3 regions of the Paraburkholderia sp. BR14374 genome follow, and region 3 is predicted to be linked to each of the others. Evidence: predicted binding sites of a transcription regulator. Region 3 holds the regulator's gene; each other region holds the start of a gene.
The links. The regulator LexA, encoded in region 3, represses DNA repair genes until DNA is damaged. The targets are predictions, from matches to a motif close to ACTGTATNNNNATACAGT.
Positions count from the first base shown of each region.

Region 1: the regulator LexA is predicted to act here: its motif matches at 4,161-4,178, upstream of recA (recombinase RecA).
Region 2: the regulator LexA is predicted to act here: its motif matches at 1,205-1,222, upstream of AB3X86_RS07120 (PA0069 family radical SAM protein).

Region 1 covers NZ_JBFPKF010000005.1:185,196-190,582, reverse strand. Annotated here, with positions in the region: gene sucD (succinate--CoA ligase subunit alpha) at 1-47, opposite strand, end outside; gene sucC (ADP-forming succinate--CoA ligase subunit beta) at 178-1,347, opposite strand; gene AB3X86_RS14010 (DUF2889 domain-containing protein) at 1,405-2,079, opposite strand; gene recX (recombination regulator RecX) at 2,208-2,975, opposite strand; gene recA (recombinase RecA) at 2,983-4,059, opposite strand; gene AB3X86_RS13995 (response regulator) at 4,314-5,120, shown strand; gene AB3X86_RS13990 (sensor histidine kinase) at 5,130-5,387, shown strand, end outside.
Region 2 covers NZ_JBFPKF010000002.1:691,353-696,739, forward strand. Annotated here, with positions in the region: gene AB3X86_RS07120 (PA0069 family radical SAM protein) at 1-1,147, opposite strand, end outside; gene AB3X86_RS07125 (Lrp/AsnC ligand binding domain-containing protein) at 1,292-1,780, opposite strand; gene AB3X86_RS07130 (D-amino acid dehydrogenase) at 1,961-3,247, shown strand; gene AB3X86_RS07135 (acyl-CoA dehydrogenase) at 3,313-5,103, opposite strand; partial or broken gene AB3X86_RS07140 (electron transfer flavoprotein subunit alpha/FixB family protein) at 5,202-5,387, opposite strand, start outside.
Region 3 covers NZ_JBFPKF010000008.1:65,135-70,521, forward strand. Annotated here, with positions in the region: gene AB3X86_RS20005 (ABC transporter permease) at 1-548, opposite strand, end outside; gene nodI (nodulation factor ABC transporter ATP-binding protein NodI) at 568-1,482, opposite strand; gene AB3X86_RS20015 (universal stress protein) at 1,822-2,289, shown strand; gene AB3X86_RS20020 (DUF2939 domain-containing protein) at 2,361-2,978, opposite strand; gene AB3X86_RS20025 (hypothetical protein) at 3,098-3,442, opposite strand; gene lexA (transcriptional repressor LexA) at 3,566-4,216, opposite strand; gene AB3X86_RS20035 (sulfate ABC transporter substrate-binding protein) at 4,528-5,387, shown strand, end outside.

The DNA of each region.
Region 1 (5,387 bases), on a different contig from region 3:
ATGCCCTGCGTGATGACCTTGGTGTCTTTGTTGATCAGAATCGACATGTATTGACCTCTGTTCGTTTGGCGTCGCGCGGTAGCGCCACGCGGCGCGATGCTTCACGCCTGTGTCGCTCGCGCGCCGCCACTCGTCATTTTGGCAAATGAGCTGGTAAATGCGCCGTAGACAGGTGGCTTACGCCTTGCCCGAAGCAGCCGCGACGACCTTCTGAGCCGCTTCTTCCATGCTGTCCGCCGAGATGATCGGCAGGCCGGATTCAGCGAGCATCTTCTTGCCCAGGTCTTCGTTCGTGCCCTTCATGCGGACCACGAGCGGCACCTTCAGCGACACGGCCTTCGACGCCGCGATCACGCCTTCCGCGATCACGTCGCAGCGCATGATGCCACCGAAGATGTTGACCAGAATCGCGGTCAGGTTCGGGTTCTTCAGCATGATCTTGAACGCTTCGGTGACCTTCTCGGTCGTCGCGCCACCGCCGACGTCGAGGAAGTTCGCCGGTTCGCCGCCGAACAGCTTGATGGTGTCCATCGTTGCCATGGCGAGGCCAGCGCCGTTCACGAGGCAGCCGATATTGCCGTCAAGCGAGATGTACGCGAGGTCGAACTTCGACGCTTCGATTTCAGCCGGATCTTCTTCGTCCAGATCGCGGTAAGCGACGATTTCCGGGTGACGGAACAGCGCGTTCGAGTCGAAGTTGAACTTCGCGTCGAGTGCGATGACCTTGCCGTCGCCGGTCAGGATCAGCGGGTTGATTTCGGCGAGCGATGCGTCGGTTTCCCAGAATGCCTTGTACAGGCCTTGCAGGATTGCGCGGGCTTGCGGGATCGAAGCGTCGGGCACGCCGATCTTCTTCGCGAGGTCGTCTGCTTCCGAGTCCTTCAGGCCGGTCGACGGATCGACTGCAACCTTGTGGATCAGCTCAGGCGTCTTTTCCGCGACTTCTTCGACGTCCATGCCGCCTTCGCTCGACGCCATCACGACGATCTTCTGCGAAACGCGATCGATCACGAGACCGACATACAGTTCCTTCTTGATGTCAGCGCCTTCTTCGATCAGCAGACGGTTGACCTTCTGGCCTTCCGGACCGGTCTGGTGCGTGACGAGCTGCATGCCGAGGATCTGGTTCGAGTACTCGCGAACCTGTTCCAGCGACTTGGCGACCTTGACGCCGCCACCCTTGCCACGGCCACCTGCGTGGATCTGAGCCTTGACGACCCACACCGGGCCGCCGAGCTCTTCAGCGGCCTTGACCGCATCGTCCACCGAGAAGACCGGCTTGCCGCGCGGTACCGCGACGCCGAATTTCCGCAGGATTTCCTTACCCTGGTACTCGTGAATCTTCATGCGTGATTCCCTTCAGTCTGAGAGTTGGATAGAACTTCGATTCCGTTTTGCCGCCGTTCAGGCCGATGCCTCGCCGCTTCGTGCGCGGGTCGCCGCGTCGTCCGACGAGGCCGCGCGTTCCGCCGGACGCGGTGCGTGGCCATACCAGCGCGGATAAAACTGTTTCACCGCCTCGCCGTCGAAACGCAGCGCATGGCAGCGTCCCAGCTGGAATGGCGGCTTGTCGTTGGAATGCTCGCCTGTGCCGTTAGACGATTCGTCTCCCGAACCCGCGTTCGCACCCGGCGTGCCTTCATCGGTGTTCCACACTTCGCCGGCGAACGCCTGGATCGCGGCGGTCGGCAGCATCGCGCACAGCTCGGTGAGATGCGTGCAACCGGCCGTGCCGGCCAGCAAACGGGCAGCATCGCGACGGAAGTTGTGGAACAGATTGAGCCCGATGAGGGCACGGTAGGCGGGATTGCTGGCCTGGCATAACCCTGGATAGGGCACCCAGTCGGACGACGCCTCGGCGTCGACGACGTTGAGCTTGCGATCGATGGTGATGCGAAGCCAGAGTTCATGGATCGGCTGACCATTGGGCCGGATTCCCGACGGAAGCGCCACATCGCGAGGCTTTTCGTCGGTCAGGCACGCTTCCACATCCCACAGGCCATCGGCTCGCTCGTAAGCTTCCGCTCTGATTGCGCGACGATGGCGCAACTGACGGGACACTGGCGGGGAGAGCGACATGCGGGAAGGAAAGGCCGGATTGGAAAACCTCCGGATTTTAGCATAAGGGGTGTTTGGGACAGCCCCGATTGCGCATGGCCTCGAGCCGGGTTACGGCGTGGCAATCGGCGGCCGTCAGGGCTGACTTGCTAGTCGCCGTCCCAGATGTCGTCGATACCCTTCAGGATCTTGCCGATCGTCGCGCCGGAGAAGCCGCGCGACGCGAGGAAGCGCGCCTGCTTCGCGCGCTCGGCCGGGGTTTGCGGCAGCTGGCCGAACTTCTTGCGCCAGACCGCCTGGGCGCGCGCGAGTTCGGTTTCACGCAATTGCGCACTCGCCTCTTCGACGAGCGCCGGGTTCAGCGCGTGCTGCTTCAGTTCACCGAGAATGCGGCTCGTGCCGAGCCGCGATGCGCGCCGGTGAACCAGACTTTCCGCGAAGCGCGAGTCCGATAGCCAGTTTTCGGCTTCCAGCGAGTCAAGCACCGTGTCGAGCGAATCGGTTTCCTCGACGTAGGGCTTCAGCTTGCGCGCGAGTTCGGCGCGGCTATATTCGCGACGCGACAGATAGCCGAGCGCCCGTGCTTTCAGCGAACGGGCTGGGCGTTGGGATTTTCTGCTGTCGTCCTGGTCGGCCTGCCCCGGCTTCGCTTCGCCGGCCTGGCGACGCGAGCGGCTGTAGGTGACTTCGGAGGGGGGTTGGGAATCGCGCCCGGAGGAATCCGGGCTGGACGATGCTGCAGGGGATACAGACCGTGTACGCTGCGGCCCGCGGCCTGAGGCGCGGTCGTGTGCGTCGAACGATTCGAATGGATCGAATGGATCGCCGGAATCAGGCGATCCATCCGCGGTGTCGCGCGGGCCGTCCGGACAGGGTCCAGAGTTGGAACCGGACAGCGGCCGGCCTTTGCGTATCACGTGATGCTTACTCTTCTTCGTCCGCGACTTCAGCGTCCGCGCCAGTCACGGCGTCCGCCATCGCGGTGACGCCCAGCGATTCGCGGATACGGTTTTCGATTTCGCGAGCGATGTCTGGATTTTCGCGCAGGAATTCACGCGCGTTGTCCTTGCCCTGACCGATCCGCTCGCCGTTGTAGCTGTACCATGCGCCAGCCTTGTCGACGATCTTCGCCTGCACGCCGAGGTCGATGATTTCGCCCTGACGCGAGATCCCCTCGCCGTACAGGATGTCGAAGATCGCTTCGCGGAACGGCGGCGACACCTTGTTCTTGACGACCTTCACGCGCGTTTCGTTGCCGATCACTTCGTCGTTCTTCTTGATCGAACCGATGCGGCGAATGTCCAGACGCACCGACGCGTAGAACTTCAGCGCATTACCGCCCGTGGTGGTTTCCGGGTTGCCGAACATCACGCCGATCTTCATGCGGATCTGGTTGATGAAGATCACGAGGCAGTTCGTGCGCTTGATCGTGCCGGTCAGCTTGCGCAGTGCCTGCGACATCAGACGCGCCTGCAGACCCGGCAGCGAGTCGCCCATTTCGCCTTCGATTTCCGCCTTCGGCACCAACGCCGCGACCGAGTCGATCACGATCATGTCGATCGAGCCCGAGCGCACCAGCGCGTCGGCGATTTCGAGCGCCTGTTCGCCGGTGTCCGGCTGCGAGACCAGCAGGTCGGCGACGTTCACGCCGAGCTTGCCCGCGTATTGAATGTCCAGCGCGTGTTCCGCGTCGATGAACGCCGCGGTGCCGCCGAGCTTCTGCATTTCGGCGATGACCTGCAGCGTCAGCGTGGTTTTACCGGACGATTCCGGACCGTAGATTTCGACCACGCGGCCGCGCGGCAATCCGCCGACGCCCAGTGCGATGTCGAGGCCGAGCGATCCGGTGGAGACCACCTGGATGTCTTCGACTGCCTCACCTGCGCCGAGCCGCATGACCGACCCTTTGCCGAACTGCTTTTCGATCTGCGCGAGCGCGGCGGCGAGAGCCTTGCTCTTTTCAGCAGTCAGTCCAGCCGAGCCTTTCTTGCTTTCTTCCATGAATCGTCCTTTGCTATGATGAACGGCGTCTGAGGCAGGTGTGCACCCGTGGTTTCACTCGAATTGAGCGGAGCCTGCAGGACATCACACGAAACGCAGACACTGTATAAAAAAACAGTGGTTTTGGCAAGCGCGATTATGATGCGAACGCGCATTTTTACTGTCGCGTCACCCCCACTACCCACAATAATGTTCGGAGACCGCTGCGCGCCGGGGCAAGCCCCACGGTGCCGGCAAAGCCAGGCTGGCGCACCATGCGAATTCTGATTGCCGAAGACGACAGCATACTCGCGGACGGTCTGGTTCGATCACTCCGCCAATCGGCCTATGCGGTCGATCACGTCAAAAGCGGCGTAGAAGCCGATACCGCGTTGTCAATGCAGACGTTCGACCTATTGATCCTCGATCTGGGCCTGCCGCGCATGTCCGGGCTCGAGGTGCTGCGCCGCCTGCGCGCGCGCAATTCGAACCTGCCCGTGCTGATCCTGACCGCCGCAGACAGTGTCGACGAACGCGTCAAAGGCCTCGACCTCGGCGCCGACGATTACATGGCCAAGCCCTTCGCGCTGAACGAACTCGAAGCCCGCGTGCGCGCGCTGACGCGGCGCGGTGCCGGCGGTGGCCCGACCGTCGTGCGGCATGGCTCACTGTCGTTCGATCAGGTGGGCCGCATCGCCTATGTCAATGACCAGGTGATCGATCTGTCCGCGCGCGAGCTCGGTCTGCTCGAAGTGCTGCTGCAACGGATCGGCCGGCTGGTCTCGAAAGAGCAACTGGTCGACCATCTGTGCGAATGGGGCGAGGAAGTCAGCAACAACGCGATCGAAGTCTACGTGCACCGGCTGCGCAAGAAGATCGAGCCGAGCGGCGTGCGCATCATCACCGTGCGCGGGCTCGGCTACTGCCTCGAAAAAGCGGCGCCGCCGGCAAATGCGAACACGCCCGCCGCCGCTGCCGGCTCCGAGCCGCAAACGGCACAAGCAGCACAAACGGCACAAGCAGCACCACCATCCACCGCGCCGTCGTCTGCCGCGATGCCGGCGAGCCATCACTACAAATAGAGGCCAGCGATGTCCGCACGCGCTGATCGCGCCACGGCGCACGCGGCGGACCTCGACGAGGCGCGCGACGCGCGCTACGCCAACCCGTTCGCCCCGCCCGACGAAACCGAAGCCGCCGCCGAAGCGCGTCCGCGCTCCCTGTTCGGCGAGATTCTCGACTGGATGCTCGCGCCGCTGCTGCTGCTGTGGCCGATGAGCCTCGCGGTCACCTATCTGGTCGCGAAGTCGATCGCGAACGGCCCGTTCGACCGCGCGCTCGAAACCGAC
Region 2 (5,387 bases), on a different contig from region 3:
AAAGCCTCAATTGCGGATTGTCACGCGCCGGTGCGCTCGCCTGCTCGGCGCGCGGCGACTCGATCCGGCGGAAGTGCGACATGTCGAGAATGCCGCGGTCACGCCCGCTCAGCCCAAACCGGCGCGCGGCCTTGTGAAAGCGCTGCTTGAGCAGATCCGCCCATAAGCCCTCTCCCTTCATGCGGGTCGAGAACGACGAGTCGTAATCCTTGCCGCCCCGCATGTCGTGCACACGGTTCATCACGCGCTCGGCGCGATCCGGGAAGTGTGCGCTCAGCCAATCCTTGAACAGCGGCGCGACCTCCCACGGCAAGCGCAGCACGATATAGCTCGCGTTGCTGGCGCCCGCTTCCGCGCACGCTTCGAGCACGCGCTCCATGTCCGGTTCGGTGACGAACGGGATCACCGGCGCGATGCTGACGCCGACCGGAATGCCCGCCTCGCTGAGCGTACGGATCGTGCGCAGGCGGCGCGACGGCGTGGCCGCGCGCGGTTCGAGCGTGCGCGCGATGTCGGCGTCCAGCGTGGTGATCGTGATTGCGGCCATGAATTGCCCGCGCTCCGCCATCGGCGCGAGCAGGTCGATATCGCGCTCGATCAGCGACGATTTGGTGATCGCCGCGAACGGGTGATTGCGCTCGCTGAGGACCTCGATCACCCGACGCGTAAGTCGCAAGTCGCGTTCGGCCGGCTGCCATGCGTCGGTCGCGACGCCGAGCGCGATGGGCTCCGGCACATAGGATTTCTTCGACAGTTCCCGCTCGAGCAGTTCGGGCGCGTTGATCTTCGCGTAGATGCGGCTTTCGAAATCGAGCCCCGGCGACAACCCCAGGTAACTGTGCGTGGGCCGCGCGAAGCAATAGATGCAACCGTGCTCGCAACCGCGATACGGATTCAGCGACACATTGAACGGAATGTCCGGCGACGCGTTGCGTGTGAGGATGGTTTTCGCGCGCTCCTCGAACACCTGCGTGCGCAGCAGCTTCGGCTCGCCGTCTTCGTCGGCCGCCTGCCAGCCGTCGTCGACGGCCTCGCGCTGGTCGACTTCGTAGCGGCCTTGCAGGTTCGTGACCGCACCGCGCCCCTTGCGAGGTGCCGGCGGCGCGATCGGAAATTCGGGAATGTCAGGGGTGTCGGGGTCATCCACGGCGGGCCACGCAAAGCAAGCGCAAACAGGAAGCGCCAAAAGAAAACGGCGCAAACACCTGTATAAATATACAGTATTTACGCCGTTTGTCGAGCACTTCGGGTGCCGCGAGATGCGCGACCAGTCCCGTTAGGGATCAGGCACTTAGTCGGTAACCGCGATCGTCAGCGTCTCCTTGATTTCCTCCATCACCACATAGCTCTTCGACTGCACCGCTCCCGGCAACTGCAGCAGGATGTCGCCGAGCAACTTGCGGTAGTCGGCCATTTCGCCGATGCGCGCCTTGATCAGATAGTCGAAATCTCCCGACACGAGGTGGCACTCGAGCACCTCGGGGATCTTTTGCACCTCGCGGCGGAACTGGTCGAACATGTTGCCGCTCTTGTGATCGAGCGTGATCTCGACGAACACCAACAGCGCCGCGCCCAGTTCTGCCGGATTCACGCGCGCGTAGTAGCCGGTGATCACGCCGTCGCGCTCCATCCGCTTGACGCGCTCGATGCAAGGTGTCACCGACAGGCCGACCAGTTCCGCCAGGTCCTTCATCGCCATACGGCCGTCCTGCTGCAGGAGCCGCAGGATCTTGTGATCGAGCTTATCGAGAGCCCGCACGGGATGGCGCTGGGTACGCATAGTGTTTTTGCTGAAAATGATGAAAATACGATAACAAAACCTGCTTAACTGTTAATAGTATAGCGGTTAACACTGGGCAGACGGCATTTCACCTCAGATTGCAGCTCGTTGAATCGAAGCAGATCGAATCCAGCGAAACGCGCCTTGCCCTCACTCAATTTTTGGATATCTGGAGCAGCTATGCGAGTCGTCGTTTTGGGCAGTGGCGTCGTCGGTGTAACGAGCGCGTACTACCTCGCACGCGCCGGTCACGAAGTGACCGTCATCGATCGCGAGGCTGGCCCGGCGCTCGAAACCAGCTTTGCCAACGCGGGCCAGATCTCGCCGGGCTACGCGTCGCCGTGGGCCGCGCCGGGCGTGCCGCTGAAAGCCGTCAAGTGGATGTTCCAGAAGCACGCGCCGCTCGCGATCCGCCTCGACGGCACCACGTTCCAGCTGCAATGGATGTGGCAGATGCTGCAGAACTGCACGGCGCCGCGCTATGCGGTGAACAAGGGCCGCATGGTGCGGCTCGCCGAATACAGCCGCGACTGCCTGCAGGCGCTGCGCGCCGACACCGGCATCCAGTACGAAGGCCGCACCGGCGGCACGTTGCAGGTGTTTCGCACGCAGCAGCAGTTCGACGGCGCCGCGAAAGACATCGCCGTGCTGCAGGAAGCCAACGTGCCGTACGAACTGCTGAGCGCCGACCAACTCGGCAAGGCCGAACCGGCGCTCGCTGCGGTGTCGCACAAGCTCACCGGCGGCCTGCGCCTGCCAGGCGACGAAACCGGCGACTGCCAGATGTTCACGACGCGACTCGCGGCACTCGCCGAGCAACTGGGCGTCAAGTTCCGCTACAACACGCCGATCGACGCGCTCGCGATGGCAGGCGGCCGCATCGCCGGCGTGCAGTGCGGCGGCGAACTGGTGCGCGCGGACTCGTTCGTGGTCGCGCTCGGCTCGTACTCGACGCGCTTCCTCGACGGCATCGTGAAGATTCCGGTCTATCCGCTGAAGGGCTATTCGATCACCGCGCCGATCGTCAACGCGGCTGCCGCGCCGGTGTCGACCGTGCTCGACGAGACCTACAAGATCGCGATCACGCGCTTCGATGACCGGATTCGCGTCGGCGGCATGGCTGAGGTCGTGGGCTTCGACAAATCACTGCGCGAGGCGCGCCGCAAGACGCTCGAGCTTTCAGTGAACGACCTGTTCCCGGGCGGCGGCGACACATCGAAGGCGACGTTCTGGACCGGTCTACGGCCGATGACGCCGGATAGCACGCCGATCGTCGGCCGCACGCCGGTGCCGAACCTGTTCCTGAACACCGGCCACGGCACGCTCGGCTGGACGATGTCGTGCGGCTCAGGCCAACTGCTCGCCGACCTGTTGTCGGGCAAGCAACCGGCGATCCGCGCGGACGATCTGTCGGTGCATCGCTATCTCGGCGAGACCGGGGGCGAACATCGGCCGGCGTATGCGTGAGTTCGAGTGCGTGCGCTTGCGGCCCTGGCCGCAAGCGCACGCGGCAACAAACAGCAGCGGCATGCTTAGAACTGGTCTTCCGACAAAGCCAGCACGCCCTCGCCACCCTTCGCGCTGACGATCGCCACTTCGAGCGCCGCCGCCTGCGGCAGCACATGCTCGGCGTAAAACCGCGCGGTCGCAATCTTCGCGTCATGAAACGCGGGGTCTTCGTCGCGCCTCGCCGCCGCCGCAAGCTGCGCACGCGCCATCTGCCAGCCGCCTAGCACGATGCCCGCGAGCTTCAGATAGGGCACGCTGCCCGCGAACACCGCGTTCGGATCGCCCTTCGCATTCGCGACGACGAAATCGACGACCGCGCCAAGCGCCCGCTGACCCTCAGCGAGTTGCGTCCGCATCGACGCAAACGCCGCGCCCTGCTGCGCGCCGAGCGCTTCGACCGTTTCGGCGATACCAGCAAGCAGTTCCTTCGCGACCTTGCCGCCGTCGCGCAGCGTCTTGCGACCAATCAGGTCGTTGGCCTGGATCGCGGTCGTGCCTTCGTAGATCGGCAGAATGCGCGCGTCGCGGTAGTACTGCGCGGCGCCGGTTTCCTCGATGAAGCCCATGCCGCCATGCACCTGCACTCCGAGGCTCGTCACGTCGATTGACAATTCCGTGCTCCAGCCCTTCACGATCGGCACCAGGTATTCGTAGATCGCCTGATGCCTGACACGCGTCGCGTCGTCAGGATGACGATGCGCGATATCGCAGTGCGAGGCCGCGACGTACGCGAGCGCGCGCGACGCCTCGGTCAGGCAGCGCATCGTCGAAAGCATGCGGCGCACGTCCGGGTGCTGGATGATCGCGACCGACTGCTTCGCGGAGCCATCCACGGGACGGCTCTGCACGCGCTCCTTCGCATACGCGACGGCCTTCTGATACGCGCGATCCGAAATCGCGACGCCTTGCATGCCGACCGCGAAACGCGCGGCATTCATCATGATGAACATGTATTCGAGGCCGCGATTCTCTTCGCCGATCAACTGACCGATCGCGCCGCCGTGATCGCCGAACTGCAGCACCGCGGTCGGGCTCGCCTTGATGCCGAGCTTGTGCTCGATCGACACGCAATGCACATCGTTGCGCTCACCGAGCGAGCCGTCCGCGTTGACGAGAAACTTCGGCACGAGGAACAGCGAAATGCCCTTCACACCATCGGGCGCATTAGGCGTGCGCGCAAGGACGAGATGGACGATGTTCTTCGCCATGTCGTGCTCGCCCCAGGTAATGAAAATCTTCGTGCCGAACAGCTTGAACGAACCGTCGCCCAGCGGCTCGGCGCGCGTGCGCACCAGCGCGAGATCGGAGCCCGCCTGCGGCTCGGTCAGGTTCATCGTGCCGGTCCATTCGCCTGAAATCAGCTTCGGCACGAAGGTCTGTTTCTGCGCTTCGCTGCCGGCGGTCAGTAGTGCCTCGATCGCGCCGTCGGTGAGCAAAGGACACAGCGCGAACGACAGATTCGACGCGTTGAGCATTTCGACGCATGGCGTCCCGATCAGCTTCGGCAACCCCTGTCCTTCGTAGTCGAGCGGGTGCTGCACACCCTGCCAGCCGCCCTCGGCGAACTGGCGGAACGCATCCCTGAAACCGGGCGTCGCGGTGACGACGCCATCCTTCCAGCTGCTCGGGTTGCGATCGCCGTCGACGTTCAGCGGCGCGAGCACTTCGCCGCACAGTTTCGCCGACTCGTCGAGCACGGCCCGCGCCGTGTCGAGGTTCGCGTCTTCGAAGCCGGGCAGCTTCGCGATGTCTTCGAGTCCGGCCAGTTCTTTCATCACGAACAGCATGTCCTTGATGGGCGCCGTATAGCTCATTTCGGTTCTCCTCCCTTGATATGAAAAAAGGGCGCGGGACTTGGTCGGTCCAGCGCCCTTCGCTTATTCTCGGCGGCCTGTTTCAGCCGCCGCGGCGCTTAGCCGAGTTCCTTCACGAGTTCCGGCACGATGGTGAACAGATCGCCGACGAGGCCGTAATCCGCCACGCTGAAGATCGGCGCTTCTTCGTCCTTGTTGATCGCGACGATGACCTTCGAGTCCTTCATGCCGGCCAGATGCTGGATCGCACCCGAGATGCCGACCGCGACGTACAGTTGCGGCGC
Region 3 (5,387 bases):
GCCGTCACGATCATCGCGAGGCTGGCGAACGCGAGACCGGCCAGCACGATGACCGGCAGCGCGAGCAGCATCGACGGAAAACTCGCATAGCCGAGCGCGCCCGCCACCAGCATGATCGCCACTCCCGACAACACCGATTTGCTGGCGGCCCACACTACCTCGCCGAGCACGATATCGCCGAGCGTGAGCGGCGTATGCATGATCGCCTCCCACGTTCGCTGCACGTGCATGCGCGAAAAGCCCGAATACATCGACTCGAAGCTCGCCGACATCATCACGCTCGACGCCACCGTGCCCGCCGCGAGGAACGAGATATACGACACGCCGTCGACGTGCCCGACCATCAGCCCGAGCCCCAAGCCGAGACCGAACAGATAGATCATCGGATCGGCGAGGTTGCCGAACATCGACGCAATCGCGAGCTTCTTCCACACCAGATAGTTGCGGCGCCACACCGCGATCCAGTTCGTGGCATTGGCGGGGAAGGCGCCGAACGGCTCTTGTGCCGATGGCGTGCCGTCGTGGGTTTCGTAGGTGCGTGCGTCCATCAAGTGTCTCGCTGCGGGTTCAGTCCTGCATTTCGCGGCCGGTGAGCCGTAGAAACACATCTTCGAGATTCGCCGGCCGATGCAGATAGCGCAAATCCGCGCGCTGCTTCAGGCGCATATGCACGGGCTGCGCGTCGTTCACGTAACAGAACAGGGTCTCGCCGCTGATCTCGGTGCGCTCGGCGAGCGGTGCGAGTTCGTCGCGCAATGCAAACGGATCGGGACCATAGATCTCGATCACGTCGCAGCCGATCTCGGACTCGATCAGCTCCCGCGGCGCGCCTTCTGCGATCTTGCGGCCTTCCTCGATCACGCACAGTCGATGACAGAGCCGTTCGGCTTCTTCCATGAAGTGCGTGGTCAGCAGGATGGTCTTGCCGCGCGCGAGCAGCGATCTCAGTCGCTCCCAGATCAGATGGCGCGCTTGCGGGTCGAGACCGGTGGTCGGTTCGTCCATGATCAGCACGTCGGGATCGTTGATCAGCGCGCGCGCCAGCGTAAGGCGCCGCTTCATGCCGCCCGACAGTTCGCTCACGCGTGCGTCCGCCTTGTTCTCGAGGCGGGCGAATTCGAGCAGACCCGGCACCGCCGCGCGACACTGCGCGGCGCTCAGACCGAAGTAGCGGCCGAACACGAGCAGATTTTCACGCACGGTGAAATCGGGATCGAGGTTGTCGAACTGCGGGACGACGCCCACGCGCGAGCGCGCGAGGCGCGCGCGGCCAGGGATCGGTTCGCCGCACAGGCGGATCGCGCCGGCGTCGGGCGCCGCGATGCCGAGCAGCATGCGCAGCGTCGTGGTCTTGCCGGCGCCGTTGGGGCCGAGGAGCCCGAAGCATTCGCCGGTGTTCACATGAAACGACAATCCGTCGACGACCGTTTTTTCGCCGTAGTTTTTCCTGACCTGATGGAATTCGATGGGGGCTGCGGGCATGACTCGAGCGAGGCTCCGGAAGAACACATAACGTACGCGCAAGACACACAACATACCTGCGACCCACGCATTGCGCACAGGCCGCTTATTCTAGGGTATCGGCCACTGACGCGAGCGGGTGTCCGGGAACGAGTAATGCATGGGATGCGATGCGTTCACATACGAACTTTTGCGGTGCCGCAAACGTGTGCGAACACTGCTCCAGGTGGCCCAACGCTTGTGCAGACGGCTTCAGCACGCACCGATTATGCACTTAGCGTTTTCCATCTCTTGCAAGGCGAATTGCGGCGCACCATGATTGATTCAGACCGCGCTTTCCGCGCGAATGGGAGAAGACAGATGGCGAGCTACCGGAAAATCCTGTTGTGCTACGACGGCTCGCGCGAAGGCCGCAAAGCCCTGCGTTGCGGCGCCGATCTGGCGTTGGACCTGAAGGCGGAAACGCATCTGCTGTCGGTAGTAGACATGCGCTCCAGCATCGCGCAAAGCGCGGGCTTATTGACCGATGTGGCCTGCGGAAGCTTCGAAAAAACGGCCCGCGAAATTCTGCAGGAGGGCGTGAACTGGCTGACCGAGCGAGGCGTGAACGCGCAGGGGCATTTCGCATTCGGTCATCCGATCGACGAGATCGCCAACCTTGCCAACGAGTTGCACGTCGACCTCGTGGTGGTCGGACATCGCTGCCGGACCGGTTTGTCGAGGTGGTGGATGGGGGCGGGCAACACGCCGCTGCTCGACCGCGTGTCGTGCAGCATTCTGGTGGCGTGCTCGTCCGCGCAGGAGCAGCAGCAGGCGGCCGCGGCGTAATACGAACAAACCTGACACGCGGCTGGCTCCGATGGCCAGCCCGCGCATCTCCGCAGTTCACGGCTTGAACCTCACTCGTTCAGATTGATCGCCGCGAGCTTCCACGTGACCAGACCTTCGCGACGGAAGATAGCCGAATAGTTCGCGTTGCCTTCGCCGCGGCGGTACGTGACCACAAACTCGTTGAGACTCCGATAGCCGGCCGTGCTTTGACGCCCGGGCGGCGGCGCGCTTGCGTGCGTGGTGGTGTCGCCCGCGGCCGATGCGGCCGGCGCTTCTCCGCCCGCGGCTGGCGGTGCTGACGGTTGCTCGCCCGGTGTGCCGCGCGGCGGCATGCCGTTCAGCAGTGCCGCGACGCCGTCGGGTGTCGCATAGGCATCGACGAGCGGGCCGATCAGTGTCACGCCGATCACCGCGCCGATCGTGGCCATCTTGTTGCCGGCATCCGCTTCGAGGCGGCGCGTCAGCATGGCGCCCACCTGCTGCTTCAGGCTATCGCGCAGCGCGGGGAAGTCGACGTACTGATTGACGGTTTGCACGTCACGCGCGTCAGCCGCGCGTTTGAGATTGTTCACCGCGAGATACGGTGACGCGTAAATAAACCCCAGCGCGGCAATCACGATCACCACGATCAGCGTGATCAGCAGCGGCCGGGTGGCGCTGCCCGGTGTGCGTTTCGGAATGGTCATCGAATGGGACTCCACGTCAGTGATGATCTAACGTCGACCACGGCGAGGTCGAAACGATCCCATCCCGCGCGAATCTCTGAACATCCGAAGTGCTTATTGCATGCGTGCTCAGAATTCGCTCAGGCTTCGAACACCGCGCCGTGCACGTTGGCTTCGTCGGCTATGCAACGATCGATCATACGGCATACGGCGTCCACCGTGCCGACCATGATCAGTCGCGACGGTCCATGATAGACCCGCACCGGAGCGCGGCGCGCGGGCTCCGCGATATTCAGCGCCGAATTCAGCGATACGCGCGCAAACGCCGGCAACGACGACGGCAGACCGCAAGCTTCGGCAGGTACGTCGAACAGCGACGGCGTGCGCGCCGCGGGCGCCTCGATCGGCGCGCAAGGCGTGAGCTTGCGCAGATGGCGCAGACGACCGAACTGGCGAAAAGGCAGCAGGCGGGCAAGGCGTTCCATGAGTCTCTCCAGACGATGCGGCTTGAATGCGCGGCGTAATGCGGGCGCGTAATGCGGGCGTTAATGCGGGCGTTAATGCGGCTTGGTTCGGACAAACCGGCGCGAGCGTTCCGGCAACAAAGATCAGAACTCGCTGGGGCGAATCAGCCCGACCGCGATCCCTTCGAGCGCGAAATCCGCGCTGCCGCTTTCCACGAAGATGTTGTCGTAGTCGGGGTTTTCGGCGATCAGTTCGAGGCCGTTCGGCCGGCGCTTCAGACGCTTGACCGTCACGTCGTCGCCAAGCCGCGCAATGATGATCTGGCCGTCTTTCGCTTCGCTGCGCTTTTGCACCGCGAGCAGGTCGCCGTCGAGAATGCCGGCGTCGCGCATCGACAGGCCGCGCACCTTCAGCAGGTAGTCGGGCTTGCTCGAGAACAGCGCCGGGTCGCACGCGTAGTGCTGCGAGATATGTTCCTGCGCGAGGATCGGGCTACCCGCCGCGACCCGGCCGATCAGCGGCAATGACAACTGCATCAGGCCCGCATGCGGCAGCGTGAACTGGTGCGGCGCATCCTCCTGCCCGGACAGCAGGCGGATGCCGCGCGACGCGCCGGCCGCGAGTTCGATCACGCCCTTGCGCGCCAGCGCGCGCAGATGCTCTTCCGCGGAATTGGCCGAGCTGAAACCGAGTTCGGCGGCAATTTCCGCGCGAGTGGGCGGAAAGCCGGTGCGTTCGATCGCGCGGCGGATCAGATCGAAAACCTGCTGCTGTCGTGCGGTGAGTTTGGTCATGGCCACTGTATGTATGAACAGGTGACTGTATTTTTATACAGTATTCGGCGCATTTCAAGCTTTACTTTAGGTTCGGCGCAAGGGGCGCGCTGGGGCGTCGTTTATCGGCGACATGGTGACGATTTCGACGTCTGAACAGCCGGCGCGTCTGCCGTTACCACTTTTGAGCATTAAAAAATGAAGAAACATTATTTTTAATGATGAAAGCCCTTCGATAGACTGGCTTCCGGGTTAGCGCTCATGTGCACGTGACCGCGACGCAAAACAACACCAGACGCTCAACAGCGGACATCACGCGGAGAAATATTGAAATGGACCATCGGCATACGGGGCTCGCGGCTCGAACCAGAAAACTGATCACGGCGCTTGCCGTCGGCGCGGCGGGTACGCTCGGCATGTTGGGCGCAAGCGGCGTCGCGCACGCCGACACCACGCTGCTGAACGTGTCCTACGATCCGACGCGCGAGCTGTATCAGGACATCAATCAGGCATTCGGCAAAGAATGGAAGGCCAAGACCGGCGAAGCCGTCACCTTCAAGCAGTCGCACGGCGGCTCGGGCGCGCAGGCTCGCTCGGTGGTCGACGGTCTGCAGGCCGACGTCGTGACGCTCGCGCTCGCTTACGACATCGACGCCATCGCGAACAAGGGGCTGGTCGACAAGAACTGGCAGAAGCGTCTGCCGGACAACGCCTCGCCGTACACGTCGACGATCGTGTTTCTGGTGCGCAAGGGCAACCCGAAGCACATCAAGGATTGGGACGATCTGGTGAAGCCGGGCGTGTCGATCGTGACGCCGAATCCGAAGACCTCGGGCGGCGCGCGCTGGAACTACCTGGCCGCGTGGGCGTACGCCGAGCATCAGCCGGGCGGCAACGACCAGAAGGCCAAGGAGTTCGTCAGCAAGCTGTACAAGAACGCCGGCGTGCTCGATTCGGGCGCGCGCGGCGCGACCACCAGCTTCGTGCAGCGCGGTATCGGCGATGTGCTGATCGCGTGGGAAAACGAGGCGTTTCTGTCGGTGAAGGAGTTCGGTCCGGACAAGTTCGAGATCGTGGTGCCGACGGTGAGCATCCTGGCCGAGCCGCCGGTCGCGGTGGTCGACAAGGTCGTCGACAAACACGGCACGCGCAAGCTGGCCGACGCGTATCTGAACTTCCTGTATAGCGAGGA